2 linked regions of the Sporosarcina pasteurii genome follow. Each later gene encodes a partner of the first gene's protein in a complex. Links are inferred from orthologs where the notes say so. Each region holds a gene or a part of one and is shown on either strand. Other genes may lie near its edges. The genes, in order: AB1H92_RS15350 and mecA.

Evidence for each region.
Region 2: the proteins of AB1H92_RS15350 (region 1) and mecA are in contact, whole or in part, in a solved structure (PDB 3PXG), measured with the Bacillus subtilis proteins. The link is inferred for Sporosarcina pasteurii from one-to-one orthologs.

Annotation. Positions count from the first base shown.
Region 1 is NZ_CP160452.1:3,142,942-3,151,530, reverse strand. What follows is about bases 1,738-4,772. They hold AB1H92_RS15350 (ATP-dependent Clp protease ATP-binding subunit), read left to right. Parts: upstream 1,738-2,051; coding sequence 2,052-4,493; downstream 4,494-4,772. Other genes in these bases: radA (DNA repair protein RadA), read left to right, coding at 4,571-4,772; AB1H92_RS15355 (protein arginine kinase), read left to right, coding at 1,738-1,928. Outside these bases: AB1H92_RS15365 (CtsR family transcriptional regulator), read left to right, coding at 1-255; AB1H92_RS15360 (UvrB/UvrC motif-containing protein), read left to right, coding at 293-847; more of AB1H92_RS15355, read left to right, coding at 837-1,737; more of radA, read left to right, coding at 4,773-5,944; AB1H92_RS15340 (PIN/TRAM domain-containing protein), read left to right, coding at 6,078-7,184; ispD (2-C-methyl-D-erythritol 4-phosphate cytidylyltransferase), read left to right, coding at 7,218-7,913; ispF (2-C-methyl-D-erythritol 2,4-cyclodiphosphate synthase), read left to right, coding at 7,910-8,386. UniProt on the Bacillus subtilis protein: Competence gene repressor; required for cell growth at high temperature. Negative regulator of comK expression. May interact with MecA to negatively regulate comK.
Region 2 is NZ_CP160452.1:2,300,248-2,308,754, reverse strand. What follows is about bases 5,555-8,507. They hold mecA (adaptor protein MecA), read left to right. Parts: upstream 5,555-6,680; coding sequence 6,681-7,334; downstream 7,335-8,507. Other genes in these bases: AB1H92_RS10895 (competence protein CoiA), read left to right, coding at 8,185-8,507; AB1H92_RS10900 (hypothetical protein), read right to left, coding at 7,634-7,789; spxA (transcriptional regulator SpxA), read left to right, coding at 6,031-6,426; AB1H92_RS10915 (putative glycoside hydrolase), read left to right, coding at 5,555-5,613. Outside these bases: AB1H92_RS10935 (YjzD family protein), read right to left, coding at 21-203; AB1H92_RS10930 (beta-ketoacyl-ACP synthase III), read left to right, coding at 393-1,325; fabF (beta-ketoacyl-ACP synthase II), read left to right, coding at 1,381-2,619; trpS (tryptophan--tRNA ligase), read right to left, coding at 2,902-3,888; more of AB1H92_RS10915, read left to right, coding at 4,408-5,554. UniProt on the Bacillus subtilis protein: Enables the recognition and targeting of unfolded and aggregated proteins to the ClpC protease or to other proteins involved in proteolysis. Acts negatively in the development of competence by binding ComK and recruiting it to the ClpCP protease.

The sequences.
Region 1 (8,589 bases):
CGCGTTCGAGCAAATACCCGTAAAGACTTAATTGAACATATTTTAGCAGGTCTCCAAAATGGTGTTTCGCATACAATGGCATTCGATATTGTATATCGACTGTTAGAAGAAGAGGTTATTACAGATCGCGAGTCGAAACTTATATTGGCAGCAGTTGATCGGGCGACGATTCGAATTCCGTTACCTGAACGTGATGAACTGAGAGCGCGTGTTTTACATGCCATGCTCGTGACGCTTATTTATGAAGAGTTTTAATGAAAAATCAACTTTACAAATGTGAGGTGGCATGTAGATGATTTGTGAAAAATGTAAGGAACGGCCCGCATCCGTTGTCATTACGAAGGGCTATATGGGCGAGTCGATTGAGCATCATCTATGCGAAAAATGTGCTTTCCAATCAGAAGCGTTTCATTTTAGTCCAAATGAGGAACCTTTATCTATTCAACAATTTTTATCTCATTGGTTTGGCGGTGGCGATACATTCCAAACGCAACCAAAAAGGCGAGGCACGACAGCCCATCAACTGGAATGTCCTGATTGTAAATTAACGTTTGGAAACTTTCTGGACATCGGCAAGTTCGGTTGTGCCACTTGCTATGAAACATTTAAAGAACGACTTCCGCATGTGTTTGGGAAGTTGCACAATGGGCAAACAACCCATACAGGTAAGATACCTGTTTCATTTAATGAATTATATGCGATTAAAAGAAAAATTGAAGAAGTAAGAGTAAAAATGCAAGAAGCGGTAGAAGCGGAACGGTTTGAAGAAGCTGCCGAATTACGCGACGAGGCAAGAATGCTGCAACAACACCTTTCCAATGGAGGTGAAGCATACAATGTCGATTGAGAAGTTTATGCAAAGTGCGATCACAGGCTGGATGACGGGTGAAGGAGAGTATTCTGATATCGTCATGGCAACCCGTGTGAGATTAGCGCGAAACTTAAGGGGGTATCGTTTTCCTATCGCTGCAAGTGAGGATGAAGCATTAGCAGTCGATAAAATGGCTGCCGGCGCATTACTAGATGAAGTTGACGGTAAAGGTTATGCCTATATTAGAATGTCCGATCTCTCAAAATTGGACCGGGAAGTGTTAGTGGAAAAACATTTAATTAGTCCGCAATTAACCAATCCGGAACGTCAAGGTGCTGTAGTTTTATCAGAAGACGAAACAGTCAGCATTATGGTGAATGAGGAAGATCATATTCGCATCCAATGTATTTTCCCGGGATTGCAATTGGAAGAAGCTTATCAACAGGCAGATGCCGTGGATGACTTGTTAGAAAAGCAATTGCCTTATGCTTTTGATGAACAATTTGGTTACTTAACGAGTTGTCCTTCCAATACTGGAACTGGCGTGCGCGCCTCTGTCATGATGCATTTACCAGCATTAACGATAACCAAGCAAATTAAAAGAATCATTCCAGCAATCACAAGGCTCGGCATTGTTGTCCGTGGGAGTTACGGGGAAGGCAGTAAAGCGCTAGGGAATGTTTACCAAGTGTCAAATCAAGTTACACTTGGCAAGACAGAAGCGGAAATTTTAGAGGAGTTAGGAAATGTAACTGCTCGGTTAATCGCACATGAGCGTCAAGCGAGGAAAAATCTTTTAGAGAAATCACGAACGGCACTCGAAGATCGATTGCATCGTTCGCTCGGAACGCTTGTATATGCAAGGCTCCTGCCAACTGGAGAAGCTGCGAAATGTCTATCGGATGTTCGACTCGGTGTCGATCTTGGGCTCATTAAAGACGTAGATGTTTCGATCATGAATGAGCTAATGATTTTTATGCAACCGGGTTTTCTCCAACAATACGCAAACGCAGAGCTAACACAAGAGGAACGCGATATTTTTCGAGCAAAATTATTCCGAGCACGTCTTCTCATTGATGGTGCATTGCCATCAACGAAAAAATCGAAAGAAGATTGAGTTTTCTAGTTTGTATACTTTGGTAAAAATTAGTCAATCCTATGTGTGAAAAAGGATTTTATTAGATTACGTATGAGCGTCCGTGGAATAGATTATATATAGAGAGAAGGAGTGGACATAACTATGATGTTTAACCGATTTACACAACGCGCACAGAAAGTGTTACAACTTGCTCAAGAAGAGGCAATTCGCATGAAGCACGAATCGATTGGCACAGAACATATCTTGCTTGGGCTGATTCGCGAAGGTGGCGGCATTGCTGCCAAAGCGCTTGAAGCGATTGAAGTAAGTTTCACGACAATTGAGGAAGGCGTTGAGAAACTCGTTGGGACCGGCACAAAAGACGTTGGTCCAATTGTTCACTACACACCACGTGCTAAAAAAGTAATTGAGCTTTCAGTAGATGAGTCGCGAAAGTTAGGGCATTCGTATATTGGAACGGAGCATATTTTACTAGCACTCATCCGCGAAGGTGAAGGAATTGCTGCACGTGTGTTAAGTAACGCAGGGGTAAGTTTGAATAGAGCACGTCAACAAGTATTGCAACTTCTAGGGAGCAATGAAAGTTCATCAAGTAATTCCTCTAACAATACGAATTCCGCTGCAACACCGACGTTAGACGGACTTGCGCGTGATTTAACGGAAGTAGCTCGGGAAGGACAGCTTGATCCAGTCATTGGCCGTAGCCAAGAAATTACACGTGTTATTGAAGTGCTTGCACGTCGTACGAAAAACAATCCTGTTTTAATTGGAGAACCTGGTGTAGGTAAAACTGCAATTGCAGAAGGGTTGGCCCAGCAGGTTGTGAATAATGAAGTTCCGGAAATTCTTCGCGACAAGCGCGTCATGACGCTAGATATGGGAACGGTTGTAGCGGGTACGAAATACCGCGGAGAATTTGAAGACAGAATGAAAAAAGTGATGGAAGAAATTCGCCAAGCGGGCAACGTCATTTTATTCATTGATGAGTTGCATACGCTAATTGGCGCTGGTGGCGCAGAGGGTGCGATAGATGCCTCGAACATCTTAAAGCCTTCGCTTGCACGCGGTGAACTACAATGTATCGGTGCAACAACGTTAGATGAATATAGAAAGTATATTGAAAAAGATGCGGCACTTGAGCGTCGTTTCCAACCGATTCAAGTCGACGAGCCGTCCGTAGAAGAGTCTATTCAAATATTAAATGGTTTACGTGATCGTTATGAAGCACACCACCGTGTGAAAATCACGGATGAAGCAATAGAGGCTGCTGCGAAAATGGCAGACCGCTATATTTCTGATAGATTTTTACCGGATAAAGCGATTGACTTAATTGACGAAGCGGGCTCAAAAGTACGTTTGCGTTCTTACACAACACCACCAAATCTAAAGAACCTTGAAACGCAACTAGAAGCGATTCGTTCTGAGAAAAATGCGGCAGTCCAAAGCCAAGAGTTTGAAAAAGCGGCTTCTTTCCGTGATAAAGAACAGAAAATGAAAGAAGAACTTGATACGACAAAAGCGGCTTGGAAGGAGAAGCAAGGGAAAACAGAATCGAAAGTGACTGTAAATGATATTGCAGAGGTTGTTGCGATGTGGACTGGAATTCCAGTTTCAAAAATTGCAGAAACAGAATCGATGAAACTACTAAACATGGAACAAACCTTACATGAGCGTGTCATCGGTCAATCGGAAGCGGTCACTGCGATTTCGCGGGCAATCCGCAGAGCGAGAGCAGGCCTGAAAGATCCGAAGCGACCAATTGGTTCATTTATTTTCCTAGGCCCAACAGGGGTTGGAAAAACAGAACTTGCGCGTGCCTTAGCTGAAACAATGTTCGGCGATGAAAATGCAATGATTCGCGTAGATATGTCTGAGTATATGGAAAAACACTCAACGTCTCGACTTGTTGGTTCACCACCAGGATACGTAGGCCATGAGGAAGGCGGACAATTAACAGAACAAGTTCGTCGTAAACCCTATTCTGTTATCTTGCTTGATGAAATTGAAAAAGCACACCCAGACGTTTTCAATATGCTCCTTCAAGTATTAGATGATGGTAGACTAACTGATTCCAAAGGACGTACGGTAGATTTCCGTAATACGGTTGTCATTATGACTTCAAACGTAGGTGCAACGGCGTTAAAAACGAATCGTTACGTCGGGTTTAATTTACAAGATTCAGACCACGACTATGAAGGTATGAAATCAACAATGCTAGAAGAGTTGAAGAAAACGTTCCGTCCTGAATTCTTAAACCGTGTGGATGAAATGATTGTTTTCCACGCGCTTGAAAAAGAACATTTACGTCAAATTGTTAGCCTCATGTCTAATGAGCTATCCAAGCGTCTCAAAGAGCAAGATATTGAACTCGAATTAACAGAGGAAGCGCAAAACAAAATATCTGACATTGGGTATGACCCGGATTACGGTGCACGTCCTTTACGTAGAGCAATCCAAAAGCATGTGGAAGATAGATTGTCTGAGGAACTGTTAAAAGGCACAGCATTAACTGGCGGAAAAGTGACAGTTGATGTAGAAGACGGAGAGTTTATCGTACGGACAGCAATGCCGGTAGGAAAATAATTTTTTTGAGATTGAGATAGTCCATTCATTAAGAAAATTAGTGAAATGGACTGTCTTTTTCATCTATGGAGGAAAGCATGTCAAAGAGAAAAACAAAATTTATGTGTAAAGATTGTGGGTACGAGTCTCTTCGGTGGATGGGACGTTGCCCGGGTTGCGGGGAATGGAACACGATGAACGAGGAAGTGGAAGTGGTTCGAAAAGGTCCACGTGGTGCGTTCCAACATACCGATGAAGTTCAACAAAAAGCAGTGCCGATTAGTCAAGTTGAGACGATTGAGGAACCGCGTGTTGAAACAGAATTAGGAGAGTTAAACCGAGTGCTAGGCGGTGGCATTGTGCCAGGTTCACTGTTGTTAACTGCAGGAGACCCCGGAATTGGAAAATCTACTTTGCTCCTTCAAGTTTCCTCGCTTCTCGCCAACCAGAATCATCGTGTATTGTATATATCTGGAGAAGAATCCATTCGACAAACAAAGCTTCGCGCGGAAAGGTTGGGGGTTCTTTCGGACGAATTGTTTATTTATGCGGAAACGGATCTAGAAAGAATTCATCACACAATCGATGAAATTAACCCTGCGTTTGTGATTGTAGATTCTATACAAACCATCCATCATCCTGAAGTCAAGTCCGCACCGGGAAGTATTACACAAGTAAGAGAGTGTACGGCGGAATTAATGCGTATCGCGAAAACCAAAAACATTGCCATATTCTTAGTGGGTCACGTAACAAAAGATGGACAGATTGCTGGACCACGTATTTTGGAACATATGGTAGATACAGTTTTATACTTTGAAGGGGAACGTCATCATACATATCGTATTTTACGAAGTGTGAAAAATAGATTTGGTTCAACGAATGAGATCGCTATTTTTGAAATGTTGCAATCGGGTCTAAAGGAAGTTTTAAATCCATCCGAGTTGTTTTTAAGAGAGCGTTCTCAAGGTGGTGCCGGTTCAACCGTCGTCGCATCTATGGAAGGTACGAGGCCGATTCTCGTAGAAATCCAAGCACTTGTGACGCCTTCAAGCTTTAACTATCCAAAGCGGATGGCGACAGGATTGGATCAAAACCGGGTTTCGCTATTAATGGCCGTGCTTGAAAAACGAATGGGCATGCTGTTACAAGCACAAGATGCTTATATTAAAGTTGCTGGTGGTGTGAAATTAGACGAACCTGCTATCGATTTAGCCGTCCTAGTTAGTATCGTCTCTAGTTATCGAGATTCTGCCGCTGGATTATCAGATTGCTTTATCGGAGAGGTTGGTCTAACGGGAGAGGTGCGCCGTGTTTCTAGAATTGAACAACGTGTGCAAGAGGCAGCGAAGCTTGGATTCGAGCGGGCAATTATTCCGTCTTCCAATTTAGGTGGATGGGACTATCCGGAAGGGATTCAAGTGATCGGTGTTGAAACAGTTAGTGATGCGTTAAAAGTTGGGTTCTCGCAATAAAAAAGTTGCAAGGGAGGTATTTACCGACCTTGCACCCCCATTACACTCATTTTAGTTATCGTGGTTAAGTATGTTATTGAAAGCTGTTTTAAGGGAATACATGTATAATTATTACAATAAGGAGGTGAAGTGCATGTTAAGGAAAGTCGTTCAGCTATCCTTTTTGCTGATTGGAGGTACGCTTGGCGTATTATTTTTACCGCAATTATTTGATCTATTTTCATTTTCATCCAATCCGCTGATTAATAATCCATATGTAGCTGCAATTGTGGGTGGATTATTATTTTTTCTCTTGAATCTTTTTCTTACAACACCTGTCGTTAATTTCATTAAATGGATGGAAGAACGATTGCTAGGTGCTCCAATTTTTGATTTACTATTTGGAACGGTCGGTCTTATTATTGGGTTAAGTGTTGCTTTTTTAGTTAGTTTTTGGCTTGGGAGTATTGAAATTCCAGTTATTTCTTCTGTTTTACCTACCGTTTTATTTTTAATTCTTGGGTACCTCGGTTTTCAAGTCGGCTTCAAACAACGCGAAGAAATTATTCATGCAATGCAATCTATACGGACGCATAGTCCGAAGAAAAAAGACGCTGAAGAGCCACAAGTTAGAAAAACCCGTGATACAATGTATAAAATATTAGATACAAGTGTCATTATAGATGGCCGTATTGCGGATATTTCTGCTACGGGATTTCTTGAGGGGATACTTGTTGTACCACAATTTATTTTAACGGAACTTCAACATATCGCAGATTCCTCGGATACATTGAAAAGAACGAAAGGTAGAAGGGGATTAGATGTACTGAAAGCACTGCAAACAGATGGCGGACCAGGTATTTTAATTACCGATGTGGATTTTGCTGACGTCGCTGAAGTGGATTTGAAGCTCGTTCATTTAGCAAAAGATATGGGAGGACTCGTCGTTACGAATGATTTTAATTTAAATAAAGTTGCCGCACTACACGGTGTTGCTGTATTGAACATCAATGATTTGGCGAACGCAGTGAAACCAGTCGTAATTCCAGGTGAAGAAATGCATGTCGTCGTCATTAAGGATGGAAAAGAGCAAAATCAAGGCGTCGCTTATTTAGATGACGGTACAATGATTGTCGTAGAAGATGGGAAAACGCACATTGGCAATGCAATTGACGTAATCGTTACCAGTGTGCTACAAACATCCGCAGGTCGTATGATTTTCGCTAAACCTAAACATGGGAGAGCGGTAAGAGCAAATTAACGTTAGTTTTTGTTTGGTAAAGGAAGATGGTTATTGGAGTATACAGTGATGATACCCGCCGCTGGTAGTGGACAGCGGATGGGGGCAGGGGTTAATAAACTTTTCTTAACACTTGGTGAAAAACCGATTTTTATCCATACATTAGAGGCATTCGAAGCAGATCCTTTATGTGCGGGCATTATTTTAGCTGTTAAAAATGAAGAAAAACAAGAAATTGAGTCTTATCTAAAACAGTTTGCCATTTCAAAAGTTCAAGCAATTGTCGAAGGTGGAACGGAACGCCAATATAGTGTGGCGGCATGTCTTGAGGCGTATTTGGAGGATGGGGTCGTGCTAGTTCATGACGCAGCACGTCCTTTTATCCGCCGCGCAGTCATTCATGCGTTAGTGCAAGAGGCCGCGGCACATGGGGCGGCAATCACGGGCGTAAAGGCAAAAGATACGATGAAACTAGCGCCTACAGGCATTGTTGAAGAGACAGTCAATCGAGACGCGCTCTGGATTGTCCAAACCCCCCAAGCTTTCCGATATGAAATCTTGAAAAAAGCCTCAGACCAAGCGATAGCAGATGACTTTCTCGGAACGGACGAATCGATGCTCGTAGAAAGAACTGGGCATCCTGTTCGTATTGTGGAAGGTACATATGACAACGTGAAAATGACGACGCAAGAAGATTTGGCCATTGGCGAAATACTGTTAAAGAGAGTACAACAGGAGGAGAATAAATGATTCGAGTTGGACAAGGTTTCGACGTACATAAATTCGAGGAAGGACGTCCATTAATTATCGGCGGCGTCACAATCCCGCATGAACGTGGATTAGCTGGCCATTCCGACGCGGACGTATTGCTCCATACAATTACAGACGCAGCGCTCGGCGCAATCGGCGAAGGAGACATCGGCCGCCACTTTCCGGATACAGACGAAGCATTCAAAGACGCAGACTCTGCCATCTTATTAGAAAAAATTTGGCAACTCGTGAATGAGCGCGGCTACCAGTTGGGCAATATTGATTGTACGGTCATTGCAGAAAGACCAAAAATGTCCCCTCACATCGAAGCCATCCAAGCACGTGTTGCGGAATTGCTTCGAGCGGATATTTCCCAGGTGAACGTCAAAGCCACAACATCCGAAAAACTAGGCTTCACAGGACGTGAAGAAGGAATCGCTGCAATGGCAACGATTTTGTTGCAAAAGAAGTAAGGTATTTATGAATTGTTTAGGAAATATGTTGTTTCATTGTTTAACTGGTAAAGGTGCAGTTGATTTAAGGCTACACTTGGAGTTTGGCGGTTTTTATTGCGAATGTTAATTAGTGATTTCAATTTGATCTTCATATTAAAGGTATCTCCATTGATTGGAGTGGAGGGTGGCGACTCCTGCGGGATGTAGCGAAAGCCGTCACG
Region 2 (8,507 bases), 850 kb from region 1 along the record:
TAGCCTTTAAAATAACACGATTAGTTATCAGAAACTTCCTGATTTGGAATTGCTTCACCTAATAGAATAACCAATACTGCCATAACTAGAGAAATCATCACTCCAGCTTGAAAATCGAATGGAACGTTTGCAATCGCTCCAACTACATAGTTCAATAAAGCGACCAATACAAATGACCACACAAATGCCATAATAAATCTCAACGGATTTCACCCCTACATAACTATTTCCTTTACGATTGTATCACAGCATGTACATTTCTGAAACATATTATCCAATAAAACATACGATTATTTTGGCGAAATCGTGTCGGTCTGTTGTAAATCTGCTTAAAATCTTTTATAATTACTACCAGGTACTAATATTAGATAATAATGAACGGAGGAAATTGAATGAACGCTGGTCTAATAGGCGTCGGTAAATTTGTGCCGCCACATATTTTAACAAATGAAGATTTAGAAAAGCGTATGGATACTTCGGATGAATGGATTCGTACGATGACAGGAATTGAAGAAAGGCATATCGCTGACGATGACATGGATACATCTCATATGGCCTATCAAGCAGCGGTTAATGCGATTGAGGATGCTGGTATTACAGCGGAAGAGATTGATTTAATTCTAGTTGCGACTGTTACGCCAGATCGTCCATTTCCATCCGTTGCGACGATGTTACAAGAACAGCTCGGAGCGAAAAATGCAGCAGCAATGGATCTTTCGGCAGCATGTGCCGGATTTATGTATGGTCTTGTAACAGCAAAACAGTTTATTGAGACAAATACGTATCAAAACGTGCTTGTTGTTGGGGTTGAAAAACTATCGAAAATCACAGACTGGGAAGACCGTAATACTGCCGTCCTATTCGGTGATGGAGCTGGTGCAGCAATTGTTGGTGCAGTCAGTGAGGGCCGCGGAATCTTATCATTCGAACTTGGCGCAGATGGTTCGGGTGGAAAGCATTTATACCAAGATGATAAGCTTGTCATGAATGGCCGTGAGGTATTTAAATTTGCTGTTCGTCAAATGGGAGAATCAGCTGTAAATGTAATTGAAAAAGCGGGACTTTCAAAAGAAGATGTAGATTATTTAATTCCTCATCAGGCAAACATTCGAATTATGGAAGCTTCGCGTGAGAGATTGGAATTACCGATTGAAAAAATGTCGAAAACAATCCAGAAATACGGTAATACTTCAGCAGCATCTATCCCTATTTCTCTTGTCGATGATTTAGCCGAGGGAAAAATAAAAGACGATGATGTCTTAGTTTTCGTCGGGTTTGGCGGAGGCTTAACTTGGGGCGCTGTGTGTATGAGATGGGGAAAATAAAGCAAATCGACTATACTAATAAATGGTCCAATATTTATTGAAAGGAAGTATAAAAATGAATGTACGACGTGTAGTTGTAACAGGAGTTGGCGCAGTATCACCAGTAGGAAATACTGCAGAAGAATCTTGGAAATCCGTCATTAGCGGAGAGTCTGGGATTGGTTTATTAACAAGGCTTGATAGCGAACAATTCCCAGTGAAAGTTGCTGCAGAAGTTAAAAACTTTGATATTGAACAATATATTGAAAGAAAAGAAGCACGTAAAATGGACCGCTTTACGCATTATGCACTTGCTGCTTCGATTATGGCAATGGAAGATGCAGGTCTAGAAAATTTAGATGAAGAACTTGCTTTAAAAACCGGTGTCTGGATTGGTTCCGGGATTGGCGGCATGGAAACGCATGAACAACAATTTGAGATGTTCCAAAAGAGAGGATATCGCAGAGTAAGTCCATTTTTCGTTCCGATGATGATTCCAGATATGGCATCTGGTCAAGTATCTATCCATTTTGGCGCGAAAGGCATCAACTCTTGTTCGGTAACTGCGTGTGCATCAGGAACAAATTCAATCGGAGACGCATTTGAAGTGATTCGTCGTGGTGATGCGGATGTCATGATAACAGGCGGCGCTGAAGCACCGATTACAACGATGGCTGTCGCAGGTTTTTGTGCGAATAAAGCACTATCATTAAATCCAAATCCATCAACGGCATCACGCCCATTCGATGCAGACCGTGATGGCTTCATTATTGGTGAAGGAGCAGGTATTCTTATCCTAGAAGAGTATGACCATGCTGTGAAGCGAGGCGCGAAAATTTATGCGGAAATCGTAGGGTATGGCTCAACAGGGGATGCGCATCACATTACTGCACCAGCTCCTGAAGGTGAAGGCGCTGCGAGAGCGATGAAACAAGCGCTTGAGCAAAGTGGTGCGGAACTTACTCAAGTAGGGTATATTAACGCACACGGAACGAGTACGCCGTATAACGATGAGTTTGAAACGAAGGCGGCAAAAACGGTATTTGGCGACCATGCTAAAAACTTAGCAATCAGCTCAACAAAATCGATGACTGGACACTTATTAGGTGCAGCAGGTGGACTCGAAGCAATCTTTACTGTAAAAGCACTTAAAGAAGGAATTGTGCCACCGACGATTAACTACAACACACCAGACCCAGATTGCGACCTCGACTATGTACCAAATGAGGCACGCGAAATGGATATTGAATATGCAATGAGTAATTCACTAGGTTTTGGCGGTCATAACGCATCACTAGTATTTAAGAAAATCTAATGAATCTAATAAAAGGTGAACCATTACAATGTGTAGTGGTTCACCTTTTTCGTCTAAATTTACATTGTCCATACATATAGTTAACTAAAAGATAAAGGAAGGTATACGTGACAAGATTTTTTATATTTTTAATTAGTTACGGATTACTTGTAATGAGTACCGCACAAATTATTATTTATTTAAACTATAGGACACTAGGTCATACATGGGATGCAGTGCTATATTACATTGTACGAACCCCTGATTTTGCGATTTTAGTAATATCGGCAGTCACGATGATTATTATCGTTTCCTTCCGAGGCCCATTGCGTCTTCCATTCTCTTCAGGGTAGCTGAAGCAATTTTATTCGCTTTTTCCGCGCCTTCGTCTAAGATGTCATCTAATTTAGAGGATTCGATTAGGTTGTTATAATTTTCTTGGATAGGTGTTAAGTGATTGATGACTGCTTCTGCAACACCTGCTTTAAAGTCGCCGTAACGTAAACCATCATACTTCGCAACGACCTCATCAATCGTTCGGTCGCTCATTGCTGCCTCAATTGCAAGCAAGTTTGAGACGCCAGGTTTATTTTCTTCATCAAATTTGACGATGCCTTCTGAGTCAGTCACCGCACTTTTTATCTTTTTCTCGATTTCTTTCGGTGTATCAAGTAAAGAAATCGTTGCTCGTTTATTCGGATCAGATTTACTCATTTTCTTTGTTGGTTCTTGAAGTGATTTAATTCGTGCACCTGTTTTTGGGACTCTAATTTCAGGAATCGTCAATGTGTTACCGTAACGACTATTGAAACGCTCTGCTAAGTTTCTTGTGAGTTCTAAATGTTGCGTTTGATCATCACCAACCGGTACGATATCTGTGTTGTACAATAGAATATCTGCAGCCATTAAGGGTGGATACGTTAGAAGTGCAGCTGAAACTCCTTCTTGCCCTTCGGATTTATCTTTAAATTGGGTCATACGTTCCAATTCACCAATATACGAAATACATTGCATAATCCAAGCGGCTTGCGCGTGTGCAGGCACCTCGGATTGAATAAATAAATTTGCTTTTTCAGGATCAATCCCGCTAGCTACATATAAAGCGGCAAGTGAACGAATGGTTTGGTGCAATTCTTTTGGATCTTGACGAACTGTAATGGCATGTTGGTCTACAATACAGAAATTACAATGGTATTCATGCTGCAGTTCTGTAAATTGACGAAATGCTCCGATATAGTTTCCGATTGTTACTGTACCTGTTGGTTGTACACCTGAAAAGATAGTTTTCATTTGAATTTCCTCCTTAAAAATTTCCCGATACCGACAACGTTTGATATATGAAATTGTACAAAGTCGGTTTGGCTTCCTATAATTATAAAGCAATGATGAAATTAACGTTATTGAAAATAAAAAATCAGTCATCCCTAAAAAAGGGACGACTGATTTTAGATCAACCGTGATACCACCCGAATTGCCGAAACGGCCACTCAAACTCCTTAACGCGGAGAAACGTAACAGACTACTGACGATGTGCAAATAAAACTGTGTTCATCTATTCAGCTCAGGAATCCAATTCATTTAATAAGGCTGCCTGTTCGCACCAACCACAGACTCTCTGTCCAGCCGTTATAAAATTACTCTTTCCTTCAATGCTTTTTATTTTTTGTGAATTAAGGAAAATACATTTATGTTGAATTGACTGTATTATAATGCGAAACTCATGGATATGCAAGAAAGAATGTTCATAAAGTCACTTTATCTTGTGCGAATTCCCTGTTAAACTGGTGAAATAGAAAGGATGTTGTCGAAGTGAAGAGAAAAAGTTGGTTCGCGATATTACTAGTCGCATGTATGTTAGCAATTCCTACTATAGGATATGCTGAGAAAAATCAAAAGATGGCAGATTTTACAGAACGTACATATGGTTTTGAAGAGATTGATAAACGAATTATCGCAACGTCGACTTTATTCCGCTATGACTCGGGTCTTACGTTTGAGTACCCTGATGCGGTTCGTGGCATATACGTAACTGGTCATTCAGCGGGGGGAGCACGTTTTCAAAATCTTGTTGATTTAATTGATTCAACGGATTTAAATGCAATGGTCATTGATATTAAAGATGATTTTGGAAATTTAACGTATATTCCTGAGGGAGATTCTTCGTTAGCAACGATGGATATTGGTAAATCTTATATTAAGAATCCGCGCGCATTATTAGAAGAACTAGAAGAAAAGAAAATTTATCCAATTGGTCGTATCGTCGTCTTTAAAGATACAGTGTTGGCAGAAAAGCGGCCGGATCTTTCATTTACAGAAGGTGAAACTGTTTGGAAAAATGGACGCAAGGAAGCGTTTGTCAATCCGTTTATGAAGGATGTATGGGATTATAATGTTGAAATTGCAATAGAGGCGGCGAAAATGGGCTTCCAAGAAATTCAGTTTGACTATGTTCGATTCCCGGAAGGTTTCGAAAAGCGCTTTGAGTCATTAGAATATTCTTACGGGGATTATGCAGAATCTGAACTTGATCCTGTACAGAGACGTGTTGAAGCTGTCACGGATTTTGTTGCTTATGCGCGTGAACAGTTGAAGCCTTATGGGGTAGAGGTGTCTGTGGATATTTTTGGCTACGCAGCGACGTTGACTGAAGCACCAGGAATTGGGCAGAACTTCTCGAAAATCTCGGAAAATGTAGACGTTATTTCTTCGATGATTTATCCAAGTCATTGGACTTCTTATTTTGGAATTGCAAAACCTGATTTGGAGCCTTATAAATTAGTAGCCGAATATGCAAAGGTTGAAAACGAAGTATTAGGAAAGTTAGAGAATCAACCTGTATCACGACCTTGGTTGCAAGACTTTACTGCTTCTTGGCTTGGTTCTGGAAATTACTTGAAATACGGGAAAGCTGAAGTGGAGGCGCAAATTAAAGCGCTCCAAGATAATGGAATTAACGAGTATCTTCTTTGGAATGCAGGAAATACGTATTCAACAGGCGTTAATTATAAACCATGATAGATAGTCCCTTACTTAACGACACTTAAGTGGGGGGCTATATTTTATTGTGATGTCCAATGCGTAAAGGTATATAATTTGGAACTTTTTCATTTTTGAAACGTTCTATTAGTAAGTAGATTTGTTTTTCAATATAAGGAGACTAAATGAGAATATGAGAAATTAAATAAACTGATGTTTATTTTTGGTGTGAACGGGTATAACAGATAGAGTAGAAAGAATTGATTGAAAAAGTGACAGGAAATCGACTATATTGCGAAAATGTGTCGATATGATATTATTTTTAAAGTTATTCAAAAAAACTGTTTTAATCGATGGTGAAATTGTGTATACTAGTAATAGAAAGTTTTAGTTTACAATAATTCTAATTTGAAGATAAAATACACAAAACGATTTGAAAGGAAGTGTCAGTGTATGATGGTAACATTATTTACATCACCGAGCTGTACGTCATGCCGAAAAGCAAAAGCATGGCTGGAGGAACATGAAATTCCGTATACCGAACGAAATATTTTCTCCGAACCTTTGAATATCGATGAAATAAAAGAAATACTGCGTATGACTGAGGATGGGACAGATGAAATTATTTCAACCCGTTCAAAGATTTACCAAAAACTAAACGTAGATGTTGAAAGTTTACCGCTACAACGTCTTTATGAGTTAATTCAGGAGCATCCGGGTCTCTTAAGAAGACCAATCATTCTAGATGAAAAGAGACTTCAAGTAGGATATAATGAAGATGAAATCCGACGGTTCCTCCCGCGAAAAGTAAGGGCTTACCAGTTACTAGAAGCACGACGTATGGTTAACTAATGATATGAAATAAAAAAGCTGATAGGGGAGACATTGTAAAATGCCATATACCTATCGGCTTTTCTCTTTCCCTTGCTTTACTGATGAATGTTATCTACAATAACGTAAACTATTTAAAATATGAATCTGTATAGAAACCCTTACAAAACTTGAGGAACAGTCATATAGTAATAATAAGGCATTGTAGGTTTACAACATTCATATATAACAGGAACCGATACAAATCCTAATTATAATGGGAGGGAGAGATTAGAATGGAAATAGAACGTATTAATGAGGATACAGTGAAGTTTTTTCTATCATATGTCGACATAGAAGAACGCGGATTTACTCGTGAAGAAGTTTGGAATAATCGCGAGAAAAGTGAAGAACTGTTTTGGGATATGATGGATGAAATAAACGAGCAGTCTGAATTTGCAGTAGAAGGGCCACTTTGGATTCAAGTTCATGCAAAAAACGATGGAATAGAAGTAACAGTCACCCGTGCACTGGCAAACGATGGTCAAATGATAGAATCTCCGTTTTACGATGAGGATCCCAGTCAATTATTTCAAGAGCAAGATGACGGAACCTTTGAGGATATTGAAGATATTTTGAAAAACGGGTTAAATAAAGAGAATGACTGGCTTGAAAATACTTTTGTCTTCAATGATTTCGAAGATGTCATCAGTATTACTAGCCGTATGCATGACTACGAAGCACATACGTCATTATATGCATATGAATCTAAATATTATTTGCATGTTAAGTATGACGTTGAGGAAATGGACAATAAACAAAAAACAAATATGTTTAGCGTTCTTTCCGAATTCGCTAAGCCGGATAAAATAACAATTCATATTCTGCAAGAATATGGTAAAGTGATTTTTGAATCGGATGTATTTTCGCAAATTGAAAAATATTTTTAAGTAGTTAACCTTGTCAAAAGGTAAGCTACATTAAAATAAAATAGAACACTTTAAAACGTAATGATTTTTCACGCATTACGTTTTTTATTTTGAAAAAAATTAATAGTACAAGCGAAAAGATATCTTACTGTTATAAGTAAAGCTTTTGCGGAGGATAAATAAAAGTTCCGCAACACAATTAATCTCCGTTCCAATCGGACGCTTTCCGCGGGCACGGCCTCAGCCGCTTCCCTCGCTCCGCTCAGTCCAGGGTCTTCGGCTCGCGCTGTTCCCGCAGGAGTCGCCGATTTCCACTCCGGTTAATTGGTATGCACATTGAATAAAAATAAACTTGATATACAGATTGAAAGTAAACCACCTAAAAAATACATAGAAAAGCTTAAAAATAGTGCTGGAGAGACGATAAGAAACAACTTTCTTACATCAGGCAACTGGAAAACCAGTTTATAATACATTAAAAGGCCTCCTAGGATTTTGAGTTAACGAAGTTATTTATAAAGAAAATCTTGATAGTTATTTGCGTTTATAAAAATTTATATATAAGGAATCTCTGTTGATTGGAGTGCAGAGCGGCGACTCGGGTGGGATTAGCGTGACAGGTGAGACCCCGCAGTGGAGCGAAGCGACCGAGGAGGCTCGCCGCACGCCCCACCGAAAGCGTCCGCTCGGAACGGAAATCAACATAGTTTGTTTGGCATTTTTAAAAACGGAATACTTTACTATCCTAGAAGAGAAAATCTCTGCTTAAAATAGTACCCATAAAAACTTGACTCGATCAACTATCTGTTAACATTTGTATCATTTTCATAAATTTTGTATAATTCTAAAAGAGGGGGTGGTTGTGATATTAATGGCCAAAATGACCGAAGGAAAATATTTTACGCTTACAGGTTCAATGAAGCGAAATGAATTAAGAGCGTTGCGTAAGCGAGAAGTTTTTTTCTGTCCGCAATGTAATGAAAAAGTTTTATTGAAAGTGGGTGATATCGTTATTCCTCATTTTGCTCATCAGCAAGACAGTGTATGTCGATCTATGTTTTCTGAAGGGGAATCAACGGAACACCTACTAGGTAAGCAACAGTTATATGAATTCTTACAGCAAATCAAACATTTAGATGTACGACTAGAGCCGTATTTCAAAAAATTAGCCCAGCGTCCAGATGTATTGGTTAC